3 regions of the Marinobacter sp. DSM 26671 genome follow, and region 2 is predicted to be linked to each of the others. Evidence: predicted binding sites of a transcription regulator. Region 2 holds the regulator's gene; each other region holds the start of a gene.
The links. The regulator FliA, encoded in region 2, starts transcription of late flagellar genes. The targets are predictions, from matches to a motif close to CTAAAGTTTNNNNNNNNNNNGCCGNTAA.

Region 1 (8,143 bases), on a different contig from region 2:
GACGAGTCTTTTCGCTCGGAAAACCTGGGTAATCCTGCCAATGCGGCACCGATCAGTGGTCGACTCGGCACCCTGGGAGGGCGCTCGGATTCCGACATCTATCGTGCCATTCGATACAACAAGATTGACCCCAGTACCCAGGCCCGGGGGCCTGCCGCTGACGTCCTGATCCAGGACGGAGGCATACCCTGGTACAAGTTACGAGAGGGGCCGGTCATCACTTACGGTGGCAGTGCAATCCTGGCTATCATTGCGCTACTGGCAGTGTTCTATTTTGTGCGCGGAAGAATCAAAATCACAGGCGGCCCTGCGGGCACCACGGTTGAACGATTCAAAGCCATCGAACGATTTGGTCACTGGCTGTTGGCGGGCTCGTTTGTCGCATTAGCTATAACGGGGTTAATCACCTTGATGGGTCGCAGTTTCCTCATTCCGGTTATGGGGCCCGAGGCCTTTGCCACTCTGGCTGCCGGCTCCAAATGGCTTCACAACAACATTGCGTGGGCCTTTATGTTGGGGCTGGTGATGACCTTCTTCATGTGGGTGGCGCACAACATCCCCAACAAGCTCGATTGGCAGTGGCTCAAAGTGGGCGGCGGCATCTTCACCAACGCCCATCCGTCAGCGAGGAAGTTCAACGCCGGTCAGAAAATTGTTTTCTGGACCGTGATGTTGCTGGGTTTTTCAGTCTCGTTGTCGGGCCTGTCATTGTTGTTTCCGTTTGAAATTCCAATGTTTGCCAAGACGTTTGGCGTCGTGAACACTGTTTTGGGAACGGATTTGCCGACAGTGCTGACGCCGCACGAAGAGATGCAGTATGCCAACATCTGGCACTCTATCGTGGCGTTCGTGATGATGCTGGCCATCATTGCCCACATCTACATCGGCTCGGTCGGCATGGAAGGTGCCTTCGACGCTATGGGTAACGGCCAGGTTGATCTCGAATGGGCTCGTCAACACCACGATCTGTGGGTCGCTGAGGTTGAAGCCAAACAAGGCAAAGGAGGTTCGTCGTGAAGGTAATGATTTCGGCTTTTATCGCGGCCCTGCTCATTGCCACGGCTGCACCAATGGTGCTGAACCAATTTGGCTGGTCGTCGGCGGAACAAACCAGCGCAGAGAGCGTTCGCCTTGACTGATCAGTCCGAGGTATACCAGATCGACGCCGTCGGTCTGGTATGTCCTCTCCCCATCCTGCGCTTCAAAAAACGGACCAAAGACCTGCCCGGCGGAACACTGGTCGATTTCCTGGCGGATGACCCCACCGGCCGAAAGGACCTTCAGGCCCTCTGTGATATCACCGGCCACCGGATTGAATGGACCAGAGAAGAAGAAGCTGGCGTCACTCGTTACCGCATTTCCCTGGCATAAAACGGCATCGAAATCGTCAATCTTTTCCTACACTTCACCACGCCCTCTTGGAAAATCAGGCGCCAACCCCCTATCTTAAATTAGGACTCCTAATAATTGGAATTCCGATGAGTTCAGACCCACTGTGGGAAATGATGATGCCTGAAAATGTCGAGGGACTGGCCCGGTCGATTCCTGGTGCTGCGGAAACCATGACCTTCTGGAGGCACGAGTGGCGGATCAAGTCAGCATCCGGTGTTGTGAAATGACTGAGTGGTACCGGCACTCCCAAACAGCGTGAAAACGGAGACATATGCTGGAATAGCGTGATCATTGATGTAACACGGGAACGTCAGATCCATAGCAAGCAAACCACCGTAAGCCTACCCTCATTTCTATTTAATACAGACTAAAAGGCCAAACAATGAGCGACAACAGTCGACCGGTAATTCTGACTGCCCGGCAAATAAGATTCCTGCAGGACCTGATCCTCGAAAAGCAGTACCAGCTTGCCGCTAAGCAGTCAGAGAATCAGCAGAGCACTGATTACAGTCAACTCAGCGAGCAGATGAGCCACACAACAGATCTGCTGATGCAGCTGACCGACGCATTGCCGGAAGATTGCGCAATTCCCCTCCAGGAAACTCCGGAAATCCCTGCGAGCACCTGCCCCTAGTGACCACCTCGTGGATGCTTGCGGGCTTCCAGGTTACCCAGCGACAATTTCACGTCTCGATCCGAAATTTCTGGAAGATCGTCAAAATCCGAAACTCGCGGAAATTTCGAATCGATCACAGTCGCCAGCGTATCGTCGATGCACAGGGTGTCTGCCACGGCCTGATGACAACCGGGCATCAGGATTGCCCTGATCTCGCCGATTTCTCTTGTTCCCGTCTCAACGTCTCCGGAGCGACTGGCGCTGATCACGGTGAGCTTTTCGGCCCAATCCACAGCGCGGCCATCAACAGGTTTCGCCTCAATCCGCTCACAGGCTGTCAGGGTTGCTTCAAGCAACGTTCGGAAGTTAGCTGATTCAGCCAGCCGCTCGGCCTTTTCGCGAGCACTGCGATCTTCGTCAGGCACCAATAGTATGTAGGGCGTATTATCAACAAAGACACCCCAGTAGTCGGCCGCAATGGCTTCGGGTTTCGGGTAATAAACCCCAGCGGTCAGGGTCGAATGCTTTTTCCTTCTAGCCAGGAAGGCGCCTTTTTTTTCACAATCCAATTCTTTGCCTCGGTCTTTTCCGGTTTTCACTTCTTGCACGGGTCGTCCAGCAATGGCCATTGAACGATAGGCTCGAGCCCCATCGGTGGATCATTTCGTGGACGCAGAAATATGGTGATTGCAAGAAGGTTTTACAAATCCGCAGCCAGGCCTGTGCCTGCCGAGCGACATTTCCGCTCTTTTGGCAGCACATATGCGTCGTAATCTCTGGAATGATTCACGAATGACGCAATAATGATTAAGGAAGCATCGATCCCGGCCGATATAAAAAAAGATCGCAGTAATTTGCGTGCTCCAATAGTCCGTAAAGCTTATAGATTCTGGGGAATCAGCATGTCTATCAGAAAACTGTTCATCGTCTCGATTGCCGCTGTTCTGCTGGTCATCGCAATACTCGCAAGCGTTGTGATCGCTTTAAACACGCAGAAAACGATCACGGCAGATGTCGCTGAAAGGCAGAGTGATCTTGTCGAGGAGATCACCGGAATGCTCTCCATCACCGACGAGCTCATGTCAAAACGGGTGAAGAATTCGCTGAATCTGCTCATTGAACGCGGCCAGCAACTCGGAGCCGCCAGGATCCAGGGAACCGAACCGGTCGCAGGCAAACCCGTTCCGGCACTGTTTCTCGGCGACACCATGATCAACAACAACTTTGACCTGGTGGATGGCATAACCGGGATCATGGACGGCACAGCCACTCTATTCGTCAGGGATGGACAGGACTTTGTCAGGGTTTCCACAAACGTAAAGAAAGACGATGGATCCCGTGCCATCGGCACCAAACTGAATATGGCGGGCGCGGCCGGGCAGGCCATTAGCCGGGGCGAAGCCTACTTCGGACAGGTCGATATTCTCGGCAATCCCTACCTCACCGCTTACAGCCCTATCCGTAACGCCTCAAACCAGATTATCGGCATCTGGTATGTGGGCTATTCAGCGGACCTTGAAGAACTTGAAGCGGCCATCACCTCATCCAGCCTGCTGGAAAGAGGATTTCTCGCCCTGGTGGACGACAAGAATCGACTGCGCATGCACTCCAGCTCCATTGAGTCCGATCCACTGCAAAACCTGCTGGAATCTGAGCCGGAAGACTGGAACCTTGCACGTACTGCGTTCGATGCCTGGGGGTACCAGATTATCACCGGCTACTCGGAAGACGAAGTGGCAGCCATGGTTCGCAATCAGACCATCAAGACGGTCATGGCAATTCTGATCGGCGGACTGGTGCTGATCGGCTGCCTGAGTGCCCTGGCACAACTGGTTGTGGCTCGACCTCTCCAAAAAATGATCGATGCCATCAACGACATTGCCAGCGGCGAAGGCGACCTGACGGTGAGGTTCAATGCAACCGGCAAGAGCGAATTGGACGTCATGGCCCAAGGCTTCGATCGCTTGCTAGACCGGTTACAAACTACAATTTCAGAAACCAAAAGATCCTCGGAAAGCCTGCTTGAGGCCTCGTCGAGTCTAAGGGGCATAGCATCAGACTCCGCCACCGTCGTCTCGCAACAAACCGAGGAGACCGAGCAGGTTGCAACCGCCATGAATGAGATGACAGCAACCGCTCAAACTGTTGCCGAAAGCGCCTCCAGGGCTGAAAACATTGCCAAAGAGGCGGATGGTCTGGCCGAAAGTGGCCAATCGCTCATTGCCAAAACCACGGCGAAAATACAGAGCCAGCTCGACAACAACCAGAGCTCAGTGCAAACCAGTGCTTCGCTGAGAGCTGCATCGGATAACATCGGCAATATTCTTTCCGTCATAGAAAACATTTCGGAACAGACTAATCTCCTGGCGCTTAATGCAGCGATTGAGGCAGCGCGAGCCGGAGAACACGGCAGAGGTTTTGCGGTGGTGTCAGACGAAGTCAGAAACCTGGCCCGTCGGACCCAGGAGTCCATCAAAGAGATCCAGGACCAGATCAATCACCTGCAGGAAGGCGTTGCCGGTGTTACCGACGTTATTGAGGTGGGCAGTCAGCTAGCAACTGAAACCAACGACATGATCCGCGAAACCGGCAACGCGATCGAGGCACTGCGCGAGGGCGTTCGAACCATTCGGGACACCAACATTGAAATGGCAAGCGCCGCCGAGCAGCAGAGCCAGGTTTCTGAGGACATCAACCAGCGCCTTGAGCACATTCGGCAAATGGCTGGTAGCAGCCAGGAGAACGCCGCATCAACCAATGAGGCGGCAGAAACGTTGAAGCAACTAGCGGAAAAACTGAAGTCTCAATTGGACTCTTACAGGACCTGACCCAGTTTCCATACCCGGCAATCATTCTTAAATAACGAACGAATAGATCGGATATATATATTTTTGTTCACAGCAAAAGCCTCGGATACTACGCGTATTAAATACTCCTGATTCCGAGGCCCTCGCATGTTCGATGTTCAGGCGATCGAATCCTTGTTCTCACTGCTGGTACCGCTGCTTTTCGGTGCCGGAGCAGTCGCGACCGGATTGGCAACCAACCAGAGCAACCTTCTCGCACGGTCATTGACCTTCAAGCTTGCCTTTGTATCGGCTTTGGCCGCCGCAATCGGAAGTTGGTGGTGGCCGGTCGATGGCGTCTGGTTCAGTCACGCGCCTCTGGCCTCAATCATGTTGCTGCTTATCACTTTGCTGGGAATGGTGCTGGGACGCTTCTCGGAGAGGTATCTTGCGGGGGATCCCGGCCAGCGCCGATTTATGATCTGGCTTCAGGTGATCCTCGCCAGCGTGGCCATGATCGCCATCACCAATCATTTGCTGGTGTTCCTCGTCAGCTGGATTGCCATCAGCGTAAGCCTGCACCAGTTGCTGATGTTCTTTCCTGATCGCCCGCGCGCCGCCCTGGCGGCGCACAAAAAGTTCATTTTTGCCCGAATTGCGGAGCTCTGCCTGGCACTGGCGTTCCTCCTGCTTTATGTCCAGTACGACACGCCCTTTATTGATCGGATTCTGGTCCAGGTATCCGGTGCAACAGAGGTGCCCGCCGGCGCCCAGATCGCTGCGGTTTTGATGGCTGTGGCTGCTTTGCTCAAATGCGCACAGATGCCTTTCCACGGTTGGCTGATTCAGGTGGTGGAATCACCCACGCCGGTTTCCGCCCTGCTTCACGCCGGCGTTGTAAACCTTGGCGGTTTCCTGATGATTCTGATGGCACCGCTTATTTCAGAAGTAAGCGCAGCCCAGTGGCTTTTGCTGGCCGTGGCAGGCCCCACGGCGGTGTTTGCCAGCCTTGTTATGATGACCCGTATTTCCATCAAGGTAAGGCTGGCCTGGTCAACCTGCTCCCAGATGGGCTGGATGCTGGTTGAGTGCGCTCTGGGGCTGTACGAGCTGGCGCTCCTGCATCTGGTTGCGCATTCCGCTTACAAGGCACACACCTTCCTGAACGCCGGCAATACCGTTGAGTTGTCGATGAAAAAACGCCTGGTTGCCGTCAATGAGCCCGGGCCAAAACAGTGGCTGGCCGCTGCCGCCCTGGCGGGCCTGTTCATGCTGCCGACTGTTTTCCTGTCCAATGAGGCCGGCACGGCGCACATGTTTTCATGGATTGTGCCAGGCATCGCCCTGACGATTCTGCTCTCAGAGTTCCTGTCAGCCGGCGGCGGCGTTCTCACCGTTGCCCGTGGCCTGGTTATTGGTGCTGCCTTCTGGGCACTGTACTGGCTACAGAAAACCTTCTTCGGTTTGCTGCTTGCGCCACCGGAAAGCCAGGCAAGCCTGCTGGAAGTGGTTTTTGTCGCTGCCCTTATCGCAATACTGGTACGCGGCTACTACCAGATTCGCTACCACCGTTTCTCACCCGCAGGCGCCAGGCTTTACCGGTTCCTGTTCGCCGCGGGCTACCTCGATGAGTGGTCCACCCGTCTGACCCTGAAAATATGGCCTGCCAAACTGCCTGATGTCGTTCGGCCGCGAGCCGTGGTCAGCGTCTCTTCAACCTCTGGTTCCAGGGAGTCCGCATAATGTTAGCGTCGAGCCTTAATCCCACCACCGAAGCAACCACCCATACACCAGATTGGCAGGCGGCCGTCACCGATGCCTGCGCGCGAATCGCGCCCTCCTGGCCATTGGATCAGATGATCGCCGTGAATCCGTTCTGGGAAATGCGGGACCTGCCATTCACCAGGGTCGCTTCACGCATGGCGGCACTCAATGGCACCTGCTGCCAGAATCAGGCCGCGCTTGCCGGACAGGGCAACGGCCCGGCGGCCGCGGAGACCGCCAGCATGCCCGAACACTGGCAGAACCTGAGCGCCCAGCTGGATCGCAATCGCGACACCGCCCATCAGGTAGGCTGGCAGGATGAAGTTGTGCATCAGATAAGCCAGTTCTGCGGCGACTATTTCCAGCGTCTGGATGCCGGTGATTTCAAGGCGGATGCCCAGGACCTTTACCATAGCTGGCTGCAAATGACCCGGGCTGACCGCGGCATTGCCATTGTTATGGGAGAACCATCCCTGCCCTCCCAGTTTCAGGTGTTGCCGGATCAGCATGAAAAACTGATTACCGATGCCCTCGAAGCCCTGGCATCCCAACCGGACTATGCGCCAGATTATGCCCATGCGCTCCTCCTGGATATCAACGGCTGGTCATCCTGGGCCGCCTACTTGCGGTGGCAAGCGCGACTCAGTGGCCACGAGGAAGACCTGCTGCCGGGTCTACTGGCCATCCGACTGGCCTGGGAGCTCGCCATATGGCGGCACGTCCAACACGTTGGCGGGGCCATCTTTGCCGAACTGAAACAACGCTGGCTCAAACAGTGGGATGGCTGGCCAGAGATGCTCCAGACCCACGAGCAATCTCAAACCACAGGTTGGCGCCAGCAAACAGAGGCTGAGTCGGCCTACCAGTCACAGATGGCTGAAAAGCTTCTTACCAGGCCTGAAAATCCCTCGTCGGACGATCAGCCGCTGAAGTTACAGGCGGCCTTCTGCATCGATGTTCGGTCGGAGGTCTATCGTCGTGCGCTGGAAGCCCAGAATCCAGCTATCCAGACCCTCGGGTTTGCCGGCTTCTTCGGCCTCCCGATCTCGTATCGACCCAAGGGCACCGGGTTTTGCCGGCCACAATTGCCGGGCTTGCTGGCGCCGGCGCTCGAGGTTACTGAGGCCGAACCCGCCGACAGCTTCAGCCGGCAATCATTAGCCAACCACTCCCACTGGTCACAGTTTTCCAACGCCGGCCCGGCGAGCTTCAGCTTTATCGAGAGCATGGGCCTCGCAGGTCTGGGACGCATGGTTCGCAAAACCTTTTTTGGCAAGTCCTCGGATAACCCGGTCGATCAACTCCATAAGGGACAGACCGAGTTCGAGATCCGCCAGAACGGGACCCTGCTGGGCGCTGCGGAGAAAGCGGAGTTGGCCGGGGGTATTCTCCGGGCCATGACCCTGACTCATGATTTTGCGCCCACCGTTCTCCTTGTTGGGCACGGCAGTAGTACGCGTAACAATCCCCATGCAGCGGGCCTCGACTGCGGCGCCTGCGGCGGACAGACCGGTTCGGTAAATGTTCGCGTACTTGCCGGCATCCTGAACGACAAGGACGTGCGTGCGGCCCTGGCTGAGCAGGG
Region 2 (8,143 bases):
AGGATCCGGCGTTCGGTCTGGACGCCAGCTGGATTGAGCCAGACAAGAAAGACCAGGCCCAGACCCTCGGCTATACCGTGGTCGATGCCAGTACGGTGGTCGCGACCCACCTTAACCAGGTCCTGCAGAAACACGCCCACGAGCTGCTGGGCCACGAAGAAGTCCAGAAATGGCTGGATCAGCTTGAAAAGATTTCTCCGAAGCTGGCCGAGGAACTGGTACCCACCACCGTATCCATCAGTCTGCTGCTGAAAGTGCTGCAGAATCTCCTGAAGGAAGAAGTGCCGATCCGGGACATGCGGTCCATTGCCGAGGCCATCGTGAACGTGCATCCGAAGAGTCAGGATCCGAAGCTGTTGACCACCGTTGCGCGGCAGTCCCTGCGCCGGATGATTGTCCAGAGTATCTGCGGCAACGAATCGGAGATACCGGTGATCACCCTGGATCCGGATCTGGAACAGTTATTGCTGAAGTCTGTTCAACAGAGTCAACAATCCGGCGGACAGGAAGATATTGGCCTGGTCCTGGAGCCGAATATGGTTGAAAAACTCCAGCGCTCGCTTCAGGAGAGCGTCCAGCGTCAGGAGATGCTCGGCAAGCCAGCCATTCTGCTGGTGTCCGGGCCCCTGAGGCCGGTGCTGGCGAAGTTCGCCAGCTACGGGGTAGAGCGGCTCCATGTGCTCTCGTACCAGGAAATTCCGGATAACAAACAGATTACGATCGTGGCGTCCGTTGGCCAGTAACGGCGCGGATGACAGAGCGGACAGCGCCGGCACGGCGTTGCCGGTGGAGGAAGAGGCATCATGAAAGTAAAACGGTTTTTTGCTCAGACCATGGCCGAGGCGCTCAAGCAGGTCAGTGAACAGATGGGGCCGGACGCCGTGATCCTTTCCAATCGTCGGGTCGACGGCGGTGTCGAAATTGTGACGGCGCTGGACTATGACGAGAATATGGCGCGCCAGCGACTGGGCAACCAGGCAGAAGAAGCCACCAACGGGTCCCGCTTGGCCGAGATGCAGGCCGACCAGCACAGGCGTCTTGAGGACGAGCTGAGCCGGTCCCGGGACCGCATCCGTGAAGTACGGGAAAAGCGGGCATCGCAGGGCGCGAGCTACGCCGGTTCGTTCGCTGCCATTCAGGAAGAGGTGAGCGGTGGTTTTGGTGATATTGAACCTCTGCCACAGGCGCCGAGGGAAGCCTATTCCGATGAGCTGGCGCAGATGCGGGCCGAGATCAGCTCGCTCAAAGACATGATGCAGGGCCATCGGCCGCAACAGGAGCCGGAGGTTTCTGCGACCACCGCCGTGCAGCAGAGGCTTGCCGAGCGCTTGCAGGAGTTCGGCCTCGGCAGTGATCTGGCGGGGTCAATTTCCCGTCGTCACAAGGCGGGGCGCCTGGAAGACGGTTGGAAGCAGTCCCTGAAAATGCTGTGTACCGGGGTTCGGACCTCCCGAATGGAGTGGCTGGATGAGGGCGGCGCCTATGCGTTGGTGGGTCCGACAGGGTCCGGGAAAACCACCACCATCGGAAAACTCGCCGCTCGTTACGTGCTCAAGCATGGCTCCGATTCCGTGGCCCTGGTTACCACGGATCGCTATCGGGTGGCGGCGCACGAGCAGTTATTCGTGTTCGGTCGGATCCTGAATGTGCCGGTTCGGGTCGTGGATGAAAGTCACAGTCTGGACGATATTCTGGACGAACTGTCAGACCGTCATCTGGTGCTGATTGATACCGCCGGACTGACCAGTGCGGACAAAGGCTACCAGGAACAGCTGGCCGAACTGGCTCGCAGCCATCACAATATCAAAACCCATCTGGTGGTCTCGGCAACCAGTCAGCCTCGCATCATGAAATCCGTGTGGCATTGCTATAAGATGGCAAATCTTGCGGGCTGTGTGATGACCAAAATCGACGAGGCCCTGACGCTGGGCGAGTCTCTCGGGTTTGTGATGGAAACCGGTCTGCCGGTAGCCTATTACACAGACGGCCAGAAGATTCCTGAAGACCTGCACCACGCAGAAGCCGTTCCGCTGGTGCGGTTGGCCGTGGATCGGCTGAAAACACTCCAGCAACAGCAAGCGGTCGCAGAGGGCCTGAAAGAGCACGCCTGAGACCGGACAGATTGACAGCAGGCGTCGGAGACAAAGCCGGCGAAACGTGGCGAGAGACCAAAAACAGTATGAGCAGAGCACATCCGGTACAGGTGATTGCAGTTTCCGGCGGAAAGGGTGGTGTCGGCAAGAGTAACGTGTCGGTGAACCTCGGAATCGCCCTGGCGCAGAAAGGCCGGAGAGTGGTGCTGCTCGACGCCGATCTGGGGCTCGCCAATATCGACGTCTTGCTGGGCATCACTGCCAATCGCAACCTCCAGGATGTTCTGGCGGGCGACTGTGATCTGAAGGACGTTCTGGTGAATGGTCCCGGTGGCATCAAGATTGTCCCCGCCTCTTCCGGTACCCAACGAATGACCCAGCTCAGCCCCATGGAACATGCCGGGCTGATTAATGCGTTCAGCGAACTGGGTGATCAGATCGATGTCCTGATCGTTGATACCGCCGCCGGTATTTCCGAGTCAGTGGTCAGTTTTCTGAGAGCGTCGCAGGAGCTGCTGCTGGTTGTCTGCGACGAGCCGACCTCGATCACCGATGCCTATGCCCTGATCAAGCTGATGAACCGTGATTATGGAACCAACCGCTTCCGTATTCTTGCCAATCAGGTCCGGAATGAGCAGGAAGGCCGGCATCTGTTTGAAAAACTGACCCGGGTCACCGAGCGCTTCCTCGATGTGGCACTACAATACGTAGGAATAGTCCCCTACGATGAGGCCGTGAAGAAAGCGGTTCAGCGGCAGCGTGCGGTGCTGGACGCCTATCCCAGGGCGAAAGCTTCACTGGCCATCAAGGCGCTGGCGGACAAGGTAGATAGCTGGCCGTTGCCGTCCTCTCCCCGCGGGCATCTGGAATTTTTTGTGGAGCGGCTCGTCGAAGTCTGAATCGGATCCAGTCAAACAAAAAACCGGATACATGACATTGGCGAAAAACCTCGGAATCTATAACCAGTCAAGTGCGCAGAAGCCGGCTCAGCTCATTGAGCAGCACGCGCCGCTGGTCAAGAAAATTGCCCTTCACCTGATGGCTCGCCTGCCGGCGTCCGTCCAGCTTGAAGACCTGATGCAGGCCGGCATGATTGGTCTGCTCGAGGCCGCCCAGCGTTACAGCTCCACCAAAGGTGCTACCTTCGAGACTTACGCCGGTATCCGTATTCGCGGCGCCATGGTGGACGAAATCCGCAAGGGTGACTGGGTGCCACGTTCTGTTCATCGCAACGCCCGTCGCATTTCCCAGGCCATCAAAGCCGTTGAAGATCGACTTGGCCGCGAAGCCCACGATCAGGAAGTGGCCGAAGAGCTGGGCATGGGGCTGCCCGAATACCACTCCTACCTTTCCGATTCCAACAGCGGTCGACTTTTTAGCCTCGACGAGCTCAATGAATCCGGAGAGCTGCCGATAGAACAGACAGAGACGCAGGATAATCCCCTTGAGGGTTTGTCCTCCGATGCCTTCCGGCGGAGCCTCGCTGAGGCGATTGAAGACCTGCCGGAGCGGGAAAAGCTGGTGTTGAGCCTTTACTACCAGGAAGAACTGAACCTCAAGGAGATTGGCGCGGTGCTCGGCGTCAGTGAGAGCAGGGTAAGCCAGATTCACAGCCAGGCAGCCCTGCGCCTTCGGGGGCGGCTCTCGGATTGGCGTCAGGAATCGGACAACTGACCGCGTTCAGTCTGTGTCGCCAACGAGGTGGTCTGTAGTTTTTGGTAACCGATGCTTTACAACCGAAGCAAAGGTCCGACAATAAGCGGTTAAAACAGCGGCCTGCTAGACTTTGAACGCAAAGGTCAAACGAATTCCGGGTGTTACTAACTGGAGGTCCCATTGGACAAAAACATGAAAATCCTCATTGTGGACGACTTCTCCACAATGCGACGGATCATCAAGAACCTGCTGCGTGATCTTGGCTTCACCAACACCGATGAAGCTGACGACGGCAACACGGCACTGCCAATGCTCAAAAGCGGCAAATACGATTTTCTGGTGACCGACTGGAACATGCCTGGCATGTCAGGCTTCGACCTGCTCAAGGCCGTTCGGGCGGACGAGAATCTGAAAACCCTGCCGGTATTGATGGTAACTGCTGAGGCCAAGCGCGACCAGATCGTTGCCGCTGCCCAGGCAGGCGTAAACGGGTATGTGGTCAAGCCGTTCACCGCTGCCGTGCTCAAGGAAAAGATTGAGAAAATCTTTGAAAGAATCCAGTAACCAGAGGTCGGATGGCTCTCATGAGCGATAGCAAAAAGAACCATCGGGGCCTTGAACCGGAGGTGACGGAAAAGCTCCAGCGGCAGGCAGCGGAACTGGCCGAGAGTGTTGATGCGGGTGATTATGCCAAAGCCATGACCCTGATCAATGAACTCAGCGAGGTCAGGGATCAGAGTCTGTACCGTGAGGTAGGGCGGCTGACGCGGAGCCTGCACGAAGCAATCCGGAACTTCCAGATTGATCCCCGTAACGCCGAGCAGCAGGAAGCACTGTCAAAGATGACTGATGCCTCTGATCGTCTCGAATACGTTGTGCAGATGACCGGTGAAGCAGCCAACCGGACCATGGACCTGGTTGAGGAAACCATGCCGGTGGCCAATGCCCTCAGAGACGAGGCCGCCGCGTTGCGTGATGAGTGGCAGCGCCTGCGTCGCCGGGAAATGCAGCCGGCTGAGTTTCGCGAGCTGTACGGCCGGATTGATCGTTTTTTTGTCAGCATGGCAACCGATGCCGACACCATGTACAGCAACCTGTCGGAAATCCTGCTGGCTCAGGACTATCAGGATCTGACAGGTCAGGTCATCCAGAAGGTCACCGCCCTGGTGAAAGAGGTTGAGGAGCAGATGCTCAGCCTGGTGGTGATGGCCAGTCATGTGGACCAGCTCACGGGCACGGTGCACCAGATTGAAGAAAAAGAAGAGTCTGCAGAGAAGGGCGTCGGGCCCCAGATCAAGGCCGATGAGCGTGAAGATGTAGTTTCGGGGCAGGACGACGTAGACGACCTGTTGTCCAGTCTCGGTTTCTGAATAATGAGGGTAACGCATGGCGTTTGATGCTGATGAAGAGATTTTGCAGGACTTCCTGGTAGAAGCCGGCGAGATCCTCGAAAAGCTGTCAGAGCAGTTGGTAGATCTTGAGCGACATCCTGACGACAGTGATCTGCTCAACGCCATCTTCCGTGGTTTCCATACCGTGAAAGGCGGAGCCGGCTTCCTTCAGCTTGAAGCGCTGGTGAACTGCTGCCATTCCGCGGAAAACGTTTTCGACATCTTGCGTAATCACAAGCGCAAGGTGGATTCCGAACTGATGGACGTGGTTCTAGAAGCACTCGACTACGTCAATGCCATGTTTGAGCAGGTCCGCAATCATGAGGAGCTGACGCCGGCTCCGGACGAACTGATTGCCCGTCTGGATGCCCTGGCCCAGCCTGAAGGCGAGGGGGCACCGCCCGCTGCCGCTCAACCTGAGCAGGAAGAGAGCGAACCGGCAGAAGACGGTGGCGACATCACCGACGACGAGTTCGAACAGCTTCTGGACGCACTGCAGGACGAGAAATCAGCGGAGGTTTCCTCGGCTTCGAGCGCCGGATCGGCCGGCGGTGACCAGGAAAGTTCTGGAGACGACGAAATAACCGACGACGAATTCGAAGCGCTACTGGACCAACTGCACGGAAAAGGTCAGTTTGCCGGTGCGCCAGCTGGCGAGGAAGAGGCTTCTGGTAAAGAAGAAAAGCCGGCTGCCAAGGCCGGATCTGCTGGCGGCGATGACCTGATCACCGACGACGAATTCGAGAAACTGCTGGACGATCTTCACGGCAAGGGCGGAAGCCCGACCGCGGGCGGAGAGCCTTCAGCCTCGAAAGAGCCTGCAGCTCCAAAACAGCCCTCAGCGCCGAAACAGCCTGCATCTTCAAAAGAACCAGCTTCAGCGAAAGCAAACGCGTCAAAACCCGAAAAGTCGAAGCCGGCCGAGAAGCCGGAGGCCAAAGGCGCTGCCGCACCGGCGATGCCTGCTCGCGAGAATGCCCCGGCCGCGGAAACGACGGTTCGTGTCGACACCAAGCGGCTCGATGACATCATGAATATGGTGGGTGAGCTGGTGCTGGTGCGTAACCGCTTGCAGCGTCTGGGTGCTGAAAGTGAAGACGAACACATGCACAAGGCGGTATCCAACCTGGATGTGGTTACGACTGATCTCCAGTCCGCCGTCATGCAGACCCGCATGCAGCCGATCAAAAAGGTGTTCGGCAGGTTCCCCCGCGTTGTGCGCGATCTCGCCAGAAACCTCAAGAAAGAGGTGAACCTGGTGATGCATGGCGAGGAAACCGATCTCGACAAGAACCTGGTTGAAGCGCTGTCTGATCCGCTGGTTCACCTGGTGCGGAATTCGGTGGACCACGGGATCGAGGCTCCGGAAGTCCGCGAGAAGGCCGGGAAGCCACGCCAGGGCACGGTTACCCTCTCTGCCGAGCAGGAGGGAGACCATATTCTGCTGTTTATCGAGGATGACGGCGCGGGCATGGATCCGGAAGTCCTGCGCCGCAAAGCAGTCGAAAAGGGTATCTACGACCAGGACGCCGCGGACCGGCTGACCAATTCGGAGTGTTACAACCTTATTTTTGCCGCCGGATTCTCCACCAAGGAGCAGATTTCGGATGTGTCCGGACGTGGCGTCGGCATGGATGTGGTGAAAACCAAGATTGGCCAGCTCAATGGCCAGTTGAGCATCGAATCCGAGCTGGGCAAGGGCTCTCGCATTGTCATCAAGGTTCCGCTGACGCTCGCCATCATGCCCACCCTGATGATCATGCTGGGCGATCAATCCTTTGCGTTGCCGCTGGTCAACGTGGTCGAGATTTTCCATCTGGACCTGACCAAGACCAACATCGTCGATGGGCGCGAGTGCATTGTGGTTCGGGATAAAGTCTTCCCGCTATTCCATATCAAGCGCTGGCTGGTTCGTGGCGGTGCTGGCCAGGAGGTGCCCGATAACGCCCATGTTGTCATTGTGGCCATGGGTACCAAGCAGGTCGGGTTCGTGGTCGACCAGCTGGTTGGTCAGGAAGAAGTGGTTATCAAGCCCCTTGGGCGAGCGCTCCAGGGTACGCCAGGCATGGCCGGTGCCACTATTACCGGCGATGGCCGGATTGCACTCATTATTGATGTGCCAAGCCTGTTGCAACATTACGGTTGAGCCGGGCCTTCCGGCGCTTTTTGCCAGAGAAGGCCGAAGAACGATGGATTGGGTAGGAGAAGTGGATGACAGTTTCTGTCCTGGTCGTTGACGATTCAGGGTTTTTTCGCAAGCGGCTGACGGAAATCCTGACCAGCTCCGGCCAGATCAAAGTGGTAGGTGCTGCGACCAATGGTCGGGAAGGCGTTGAGCTGGCCGAGAAACTGCGTCCCGACGTGATTACCATGGATTATGAGATGCCCGTGATGGATGGCATCTCTGCCGTGCGCGAAATCATGCGCAAACATCCGATACCGGTGCTCATGTTCTCATCGCTCACCTATGAGGGCGCCCGGGTCACACTGGATGCGCTCGAGGCCGGCGCCGTTGATTTTCTGCCCAAGAATTTCGAAGAAATTGCCCGGGACAACAGTCAGCTTCAGAAAATCTTGATTGAGCGGATTCTGGATGTAGCCCGCAGTCGTCCCGGCAACCGTTCTCCTGCGCCTTCCCGCGCGGAACCTTCAGCTCCGGCCTCCCGGGCGCCGGAGCCTGCAGGGCGCCCGCGTCCGGAACCAGCACCGCGTCAGCGTCCTGACACCCGGGCTCCGGCAGCGTCGGCAGGTTCTCCGGGCGAAACCGAGGCCCCCAGGCGCCATGGCCGCCGTGGGCCGGCCAAGCATTACGCCGTTGTTGGCATTGGTACTTCAACCGGCGGCCCGGTTGCCCTGCAGCGGGTACTGACGGTGTTGCCCGCGACCTTCCCGGCACCGATTGTTCTGGTGCAGCATATGCCGGCGAGTTTTACGCCTGCCTTCGCCGAACGCCTTAACAAGCTCTGCCGGATTGAAGTCCGGCAGGCTGAGGATGGTGAAGTG
Region 3 (8,143 bases), on a different contig from region 2:
CGATTCTATCCAGGGCCTCTGTCACCTCTCCGGACTTCTGCACCGTTGCCTCGGTCACGTCCCGGCTGTTGGTCATGGCCGACACCGCGTCTTTGACGCCGCTCTGGAGCCGGGAAATCATGCCTTCGATTTCTTCCGTCGATTTGTGCGTGCGCTGTGACAGCGAGCGAACCTCATCGGCAACCACCGCGAAACCACGCCCCTGCTCCCCGGCCCGGGCCGCCTCGATCGCGGCGTTCAGGGCGAGCAGGTTGGTCTGCTCGGCGATGGCCTTGATCTCGACCAGCACCTGACTGATGTTGTCACTGTCCTTGCTGACCCGGTTGATCACTTCCACCGCGCCTGAGATTTCACCCGCCAGCTTGTTGATGGTTTCAACCGTGTCGGCCACCACGCCCCGGCCGGTTTCTGTGTCCTGTTCGGCATTGCTCGCGCTGTCCGCAACCCGGTGCGCGCTTTCGGTGACTTCATGAACCGCCTCAACCATCTGGTTCATGGCTTCATTGATCTGGCCGCTTTCTTCCATCTGACGCGCAACCGCTTCGCTATTGGCCGCAGCGGTGTCATTGACCCGGGTGGCCTGCTGGTCTACGTCCGCCGTCGTCCGGCTGACAGAGCGGATCAGCTCGGCAATCCGGTCGGTCATGTTATTGAATTCCGTCGTCAACTCGCCCAGCTCATCGCGGTTGCGCAAACTGATGTGCGTGGTCATGTCGCCGGCGGCAACGTTCCGTGCGGCTTCGCTGAAGCGGTTGATGGCGGTACGTACGGACATGAAGAAGCCGATGTAGAGATAGACAACCACAAGCAGCACGGCGATCAGGGCAACCACAATCAGGCGACGCTGGTTGATCTCACTCTCGAGCCGTGCGCGCAGGTTCGAGTCGACCACGCTGAAGGCAGCCGTCTTGACGTCGTCGTAGTGGGCCAACTGCCCGGACATCAGATCGTCGTATTCGGTCCAGGGCATTTCCAGACGCATGGGCGTTATCACGTTCAGATCCAGATGATCCCGAACCACCATCAAACTCTCGTCAACCCGTTGAATGGCGTTGCCTGCCTGATTGGCGAGGGCCGGCGATGCTTCAGAAGCAAGAGCCAAAGCCGGTGAAAGCAAGGAGGTGCGATTGGTCAACTGGTCATAGATTTCGTTCAGGGTTTCGCTCAGGGCGTAACCTACCTGCCCCTCGACCAGTGCGAAGATTCCGTAGGATTTTGCCCGACCGATCACGGTGCGTGCAGCCGGGAGAGAGTCCTGGACCAGGCCCAGAATCAACTGGTTTTCTCTTGAGGCCCCCTGCCCCAAACCAGAGATTTCAATGGTGGCCGAAAGCAGCGCCTGTGCCTTCTGGACGAATTCCTGATAATACTTGAACTGAGGATCGAAGCTGCCCTGGTAATTGTCATCGGCCCGCAATGCTTCCCACTCCTGGCGAAGGCCTTCAACCTGATCGGCCCAGGAGCCAGTCGTATCAAACGAGCGCTCTTCTGCGGTCAGAGCCGCCAGCAGGCTGTCAATCTCAGTGGCCGCTTCTTCGGAAACTGCGGTAATGGCACTCTCATCCTTGATGATCGCCGGTGAGCGATAGTCTCGATAATCCATCGCCGCATCCACCAGCCGATCCACTTGCTGGAGTTGCTCCAGCCCCTCGACACCCCGGGTCATGGTCTGAACCGAGCGATTCAGCTCGGAAATGGCAAGCCAGGACAGCCCGCCAATTGGTAAAAGGAACAGAATGCTGATGAGACTGAACTTGTAGACCATCGGCAGCCGGTTCATCAGGGCAATGGCAGGATTAATGAGTTGCTTCACAGGGACCCTCGTGCTGGCAAATAACCACTGAACGTTAATTCTTTTCTTCTATTGTCGCCTAAAGTCTTAAAAACTTAAGCTTTATTTGTTGTTAAACTGCAATGTTTTATAAAATCCGGGCTAAACGACGCCGGAAATAACCAGCAGGGCGAGTATGCATATCCATACCAGCATGCTTCTGTTCAGCAGATCCCTTACCGCTCGCAGACTCCTTCCCCCAAACGCTGTCCACTCATCCGGGTGAATCCGGGAAAACCTCGCTGGATCCAGTGCATACCCGGTTAACGACCCGTTGGCCGAAATCATGAGTACCTCGCCCGCTTTTTTGGAGATTCCGGTCAGAGTCTGGCGAGTTTCACGCAGCCAGCCGGCCAGATCTCCGGCAATTCCGAACGTTAACGACAAAAGCCTGGCAGGAATCCAGCCGGCAAGGTCGGACATTTTTGCAAACCTGGGCCTGGCCGGCGCCTGCGGCCATTGCTCGGCGAGCGCTACCAGCCCACGCGCCAGGACCGCGAGACCGATACCGCCAACCACATACCAGAAAGCCACCAGAAAAAAGCGCTGGAACACCGAAACCATCAGTGCCTTGGACAGGGAGAGGTGCATGGCCTCGGGAGACACTGCGGCTCCCCGTTCATCGGCCGGAAGAAGGTCTTTCACATGATGCCAGGCCGACTGCATGTCTCCCCGATGCCACGCCTCCGCATAGGCCCGCAGTACCTGTCGCCAGCCCGGCGTTCCCATAAGGACGACCAGCACCAGGAACTCCAGCGGGTAAGCCGCCATTCTCCAGCCAGAAGACACCAGCAGGTATTCCGCAAGCCCCAGTATCAGGGCCGGCAACAGGACCAGTGCCAGCCCGGTTGCTATCCCCGATTCATGGCCCGCCCTGACCCGGCTGCCGTAGCGGAACCAACGGCGCCAGACCTCATCGCCAGACAGCATGTCCAGGGAATCCAGACGCCTACGTACCATGTAGGCCAGAAGAAACACAACAAATACCATTCAGACGTTCCTCCCCGATCCTCGGACTATTTCCAGGGCTGACCGGAAATACCGCCAGTCAAAAGCCGGGCCGGGATCGCTCTTCCTGCCGGGCGCAATGTCGCAGTGCCCGGTAATCCGATTGGCCGTGATATCCGGCCAGGCCGTCATAATCAGGTCCGCCACTTTCGCCAGCATGCGATATTGCTCGGTGGTGTAAGGGGTGTCGTCGGTCCCTTCCAGCTCAATCCCGATGGAAAAATCATTGCATTCCTCCTGCCCTTCAAAACACGATCGGCCGGCATGCCAGGCCCGATCAAGCAGGCTGACAAACTGCACCAGCGCGCCATCGCGGCGAATCAGCAGGTGCGCAGACACCTGGACGCCCTCGATAGTCTTGAAGTAGGGGTGCGCAGAATGGTCGAGTTGGTTGCAGAAGAAGTCTTCTATTTCGCGGCCACCAAACTGGCCCGGAGGCAGGCTGATATTGTGGACGACCAGAAGAGAGATGCCCGCTCCATCCGGACGAGGCCCGAAATTCGGCGAAGGGGTCCAGCGGGCGAAGGAAATCCGCCCGGTTTCGCGAAGCGAATTTCCATCGGTACCGGAGGCGGAAGGGCGTTCGGAAAAAACGTCTGAATCGGGCAAAGTAATTCCAAAAGTTTCAGAGCATTACAGCCTCTGATTGAATCACAAAGTTGCCACGGTTGCTACGAATCAGTCCTTGCGGCTGCTGCGCAGGTTGTCGATGATCGACTCCAGTGCCCGGTCGAAGATCAGACCATCATCCAGCATGCTGATTTTCCCGAATTCCATGTCGGCGGCCAGTTCCTGACGCAGATACTCTGCCACCTTCGCGCCACTGCGATTCACAAAGATATATTTGCCAGTGGCCTTGATAAAGGCCGCAAGCTTACAGCGCACCCGGGTTTCGTCGCGGGTAAGTTCAATCCAGGAACCCACACGCAGGCTTTCGGCCTTTGACAGCCACTCTGGAGATACTGAAGCAGTCTGCGTTTCAGCGTCCGCCTGGGAGGCAGCCTCGCTGACCACAGAAACAGGCACTTCAGGCTCGGCCGGCGAGGGCGTTGCTTTGACAGCGTCTTCGGCCGCCGGCTCAGGGGGCTCGACGGGCTGCTCAGCAGCGGGCTCCGGAACGAGCAGATCCTCTGGTTCCGAAGGTGATTCCGGCCTGGACGGAGCCGTCACCAATCGCTGGAAAACATCCACATGGGCAAGTTCAAGGTCGCGAATCGCCGCATCGGTGGCAAACGGGTCCCAGGAAATATCCTGCAGTGCCTTGCGAAGGTCGTCCACAATGGCCGGTATTGCCCTCAGCAGATCTGACCTGGTGGTATCAGTGACCGGGCGCGGATCCACACTCCAGACCAACTGCTCGGTCAGGTTCCGGGCGTGCTGCCACCGGTCGCTTTCCTCGCCCTCCCGGAGGACAACCCATTGCAGGTACCGGGTCCAGGCTTCGCTCAGGAGGCCGGCAACCGGTTCGGGCACGTCCCGCTGCTCTGTCAGCTCCTTAACCAAGCCTTCCGCCGCCTGGGACGCCCGCTCCTGTCGAGCCCGCCCTTCTTCAGCATCCCGAAGACGTTGCTCGACGAGCTCACGACGTCGGCGATCGAGATCCATGAAGTGGCTGAAATCTTTCAGCAACTCCTCGAACAGGGAGACGTTGGTAGTGAACTCAGACAGAACCCGATCTACAACCGATTCGATTTTGTCCCGAAGCGGGTCTCTTTGCCCGGCCTTCTTCTCGGTCCAGCCAATGGCCGAGAGTGCCAGCTCGTTAAGCAGTTTTCGAACCGGGTGACCGCCCCGATTGAAAAAGTTCTTGTCACTCAGCGCCACTTTCAGCACCGGAATCTGCAGGCGCCCGATCAATGCTTTCATCACCGGATGCAGTTGGCGATCTTCCAGAATAAAGTCGAACAGCATGGAAACCAGATTGATCACGTCACTGTCGACCTGCCCAACGCTCAGGCTGTTGCCATCGCCGGAACGCAGGATGGGTTGAAGCTGCTCGCTCAGAGGTACAACGGTACCTTCACCCCATTGCCTGCTGCTCGACTGCGCTTCTGTCAACCGGGCCATGAGCCTGTCGGTATCAATGTAGCTTTCGCCGACCGGGGATCCGCCAGTGACAGCATTAGACTCACCGCGATGCAACAGCGCGCTGAGCTCCGAGAAAGTGGCCTGTGATTGAGACATACCCTGACTCTCGCTGGCAGAATCCGCCTGACCGCTGGCACTGGTCGGCACTGAACTCTCTGCTGACCCACGCTGACCGGAGCGGGAGGGCACCTTGCCGGTGGGCGGTCGTTTCATGTCAGGCATTACGCCTTCACTGATCAAGGTGCGATTGGCTTCTTTGTAGAAATCACCGAGGGTATCGGCAAGCAGGCGATCAAACAGCTTCAGAACCACCAGCTTGGCCCGGATATCAATGTCGAGGTCTGCACAGGCCTCGGCAACACCGCCACAGATGATTTCAGGGCTCAGCGGCATTTGTGCGTCTTTCAGCTCGATGCCCGGCACCAGATGCCCGACCCGGACGGTAAGCAGACGGATCTGTTCGGTATAACGGTTCCGGAGTTTATTTATGAGATTGTCGACTGCCACCTGCTGCTCAAGCTGGGAATGATCAACGAGGCTGAGAGAGTCCTCGTCAACTTCATCCAGGGACCTGGCACTTTGCTGGGGCTGGAACCTTCCGATTTCATTGAAAGCCTGGCTGACGTACTGGAGGATCGAGACCACCATGGCCTTGCGACGAAGCCTGAGCTCCCGCATGGCATCAAAGTAGGCGGTCTGGTCGAGGTTGGAGCCGGCTCTGTCCGCGAGTTCAAACAGGGCATCATCGGCACGATCGAAAAAACTGGCAAGAACGGACTTGAGGGACTGACCCGATGCGTCACGCAGGCGCACGAGGGACGCAGGCAAAGAAAACCGGGCGGGCGGTTTCCGGCCTGAAAAGCTGACAACCTTGTTATCGTGCACCATCTCGCTGCTCCGCCTTGTATTACACAATTGCCTGTTTATTTCTCCACTTCACATGATACGAGCTGCCCACGTCAGGTTGTGTCAGAATTTGTCACCTTTTGTGTAGACCTGACGTGCATCACAGTTTAGCAGCCCAGCCCCAAGAGTTTGGCGATTCACCGGCGGCGCTTTAGAATTGACAGCCTGAAACGCCGTCAACCCACTGCACCGGACTTTTTGCCCTATGATTGCCCCTGAACTCCTCCGCCAGGCCAGAATTGAAAATGTTGCCCAGAGTCTGCGGGAGGACATCGGCGATGGCGACATTACGGCCAGACTGATACCAGCCGACAAACAGGCAACAGGGCGGGCAATTACGCGGGAAACCGCCACCATCGCGGGCAGGGAGTGGGTGGACGAGGTTTTCCGACAGGTGGATCCGGCCGTTGAGCTGAACTGGCAGGTGGCCGATGGAGAGACCGTGTCACCGGATCAGGTGTTGTTTACCATGCAGGGTTCGGCACGAAGCCTGCTGAGCTCCGAACGCGCGGCTCTGAACTGGCTCCAGTCCCTGTCTGGCGTTGCGACCGCCTGCGCGGGCTATGCCGCCCGGGTTGCACACACCGGTGTTCGACTGCTGGATACCCGTAAAACCCTGCCCGGTCTGCGCCTGGCCCAGAAATACGCTGTAACCTGTGGCGGCTGCTTCAATCACCGGATCGGGCTGTGGGATGCCTTCCTGATCAAGGAAAATCACATTGCCGCCTGCGGCTCCATTGCCCAAGCTATTGAAGCCGCCCACCGGATTGCGCCGGGCAAACCGGTGGAGGTGGAAACCGAGAACCTTGACGAGCTGGAACAAGCCCTTCGAGCGGGTGCAGACATCATCATGCTGGATGAGTTCTCACTTGAAGACATGCGGACCGCGGTCGCTACCACTGGTGGCAAAGCAAAGCTGGAGGCATCCGGGGGAATCAATGCCGACACCCTGGTGCCGATCGCCGAAACCGGCGTGGACTTCATCTCGATTGGCGCGCTGACCAAGGATTTAAAGGCTGTCGACCTGTCAATGAGACTGGACTGATCACTCCCCGCTAAGCAGGCGATCGATCACCTCCAGCTCCCGAACCAGCCTGCTACCGGACTCCGGTCGCCCCCGGAAATGCTCTTCGGCCATCGGCGCTATGCCGGAGGCCGAGGGCAACGGGTGGTCGTTTTCGATAATGATCTTCATTCTTTCCACAAAGACAAATTGCAGCCACTGGGTAAATTCCAGCGTATCGATGCAAAAGGGCTGCGCACTCTGGAACGCCTCGTCCGGTGGCGGCTCTGACTCCCAGAGCCCCAGCTGCCGCAACTCCATCTCAATGTTCAGAAGGCAGTCCGCAACCTGCCCGACCGGGTTACCGGATTCGGTCATATCAGTCTCGCTTCAATCGTTAAGCGGCTCAAGCTCCACGGTTTCGCCATGCAGAACCCGGAACAGGTCCTCGTACTGGCGCGTCAGCGGGTGCTTGGGTGCCATGTGAATCAGGGGCTGCCGGCTCTGGTGGGACTCTTTCATCTTCACGGAACTTGAGAGACGCACAGGCAGAACCGGCAAGCCCTCCTCGGTAAGCTCCCTGACCAGCTGCTTGGGCAGGCTGGCCCGCGGCTGGAACTGGTTGGCAACAATCCCTTCGACAACAAGATCCTCGTTGTGATCTTCCTGCAGATCACGAATCTCGTTGAGGATGTTGTACAGCGCCTGACGGGAAAAATCGTCACAGTCGAAGGGTATCAGGCAGCGCTGGGCTGCAATCAGGGCAGACCGGGTATAGAAATTGAGCGCCGGCGCGGTATCGATGTAGATCGCATCGAAGGATTCACCCAGTTTTTTCAGGGCTTCCCTCAGCTTGTATATCTTGTGCTTGGCCTCCAGCTTGCGCTCGAGAAAATCCAGCTCCGGGCTGGAGGGCATCACAAACAGGTTCTTGAACGGTGAGGCATGGACAAATTCGTCCGGACGGCGATTGAACACGGTAAAGGCCACCGTCTGCTCCAGCATATCCGCAACGGTGTCCTTGAGCTCGCTGGCAGGCTTGCCCAGCAGATAATGGGTGGAGTTTCCCTGCGGATCAAGATCCACGACCAGGGTGCGCTTTCCACGAGCGGCGCTGATAGCTGCGAGATTGCACGTGATACTGGACTTGCCGACACCGCCTTTCTGGTTGAATACCACCCGTCTCATATTGCCTCTCCCTTGATGAATCCGTTATCGATTTCTGCCCTGCGATGAACCCATTCCAACTCACCACCCCATCACTGTCTTCACAAACGGAATAGTAAGCCGCCGCTGTGCCTGAAGTG

Region 1: BM035_RS08460 (methyl-accepting chemotaxis protein) is a predicted target of FliA. The motif match lies at 2,816-2,843, and genes of this name have one in related genera.
Region 3: BM035_RS11185 (methyl-accepting chemotaxis protein) is a predicted target of FliA. The motif match lies at 1,865-1,892, and genes of this name have one in related genera.

The regions. Positions count from the first base shown of each region.
Region 1 is NZ_FONF01000006.1:60,715-68,857, forward strand. It holds gene BM035_RS08440 (formate dehydrogenase subunit gamma) at 1-1,017, shown strand, start outside; gene BM035_RS23130 (hypothetical protein) at 1,014-1,139, shown strand; gene BM035_RS08445 (sulfurtransferase TusA family protein) at 1,132-1,371, shown strand; gene BM035_RS08450 (hypothetical protein) at 1,775-2,026, shown strand; gene BM035_RS08455 (hypothetical protein) at 2,023-2,637, opposite strand; gene BM035_RS08460 (methyl-accepting chemotaxis protein) at 2,911-4,836, shown strand; gene BM035_RS08465 (NADH-quinone oxidoreductase subunit L) at 4,963-6,537, shown strand; gene BM035_RS08470 (YbcC family protein) at 6,537-8,143, shown strand, end outside.
Region 2 is NZ_FONF01000017.1:63,017-71,159, reverse strand. It holds gene flhA (flagellar biosynthesis protein FlhA) at 1-743, shown strand, start outside; gene flhF (flagellar biosynthesis protein FlhF) at 804-2,111, shown strand; gene BM035_RS16695 (MinD/ParA family protein) at 2,180-2,992, shown strand; gene BM035_RS16690 (RNA polymerase sigma factor FliA) at 3,024-3,767, shown strand; gene cheY (chemotaxis response regulator CheY) at 3,930-4,313, shown strand; gene BM035_RS16680 (protein phosphatase CheZ) at 4,334-5,119, shown strand; gene BM035_RS16675 (chemotaxis protein CheA) at 5,136-7,286, shown strand; gene cheB (protein-glutamate methylesterase/protein-glutamine glutaminase) at 7,352-8,143, shown strand, end outside.
Region 3 is NZ_FONF01000008.1:158,944-167,086, forward strand. It holds gene BM035_RS11185 (methyl-accepting chemotaxis protein) at 1-1,813, opposite strand, end outside; gene BM035_RS11190 (hypothetical protein) at 1,934-2,821, opposite strand; gene ampD (1,6-anhydro-N-acetylmuramyl-L-alanine amidase AmpD) at 2,822-3,448, opposite strand; gene BM035_RS11200 (DUF1631 domain-containing protein) at 3,518-5,815, opposite strand; gene nadC (carboxylating nicotinate-nucleotide diphosphorylase) at 6,039-6,878, shown strand; gene BM035_RS11210 (YqcC family protein) at 6,879-7,214, opposite strand; gene BM035_RS11215 (ParA family protein) at 7,227-8,024, opposite strand; gene hda (DnaA regulatory inactivator Hda) at 8,085-8,143, opposite strand, start outside.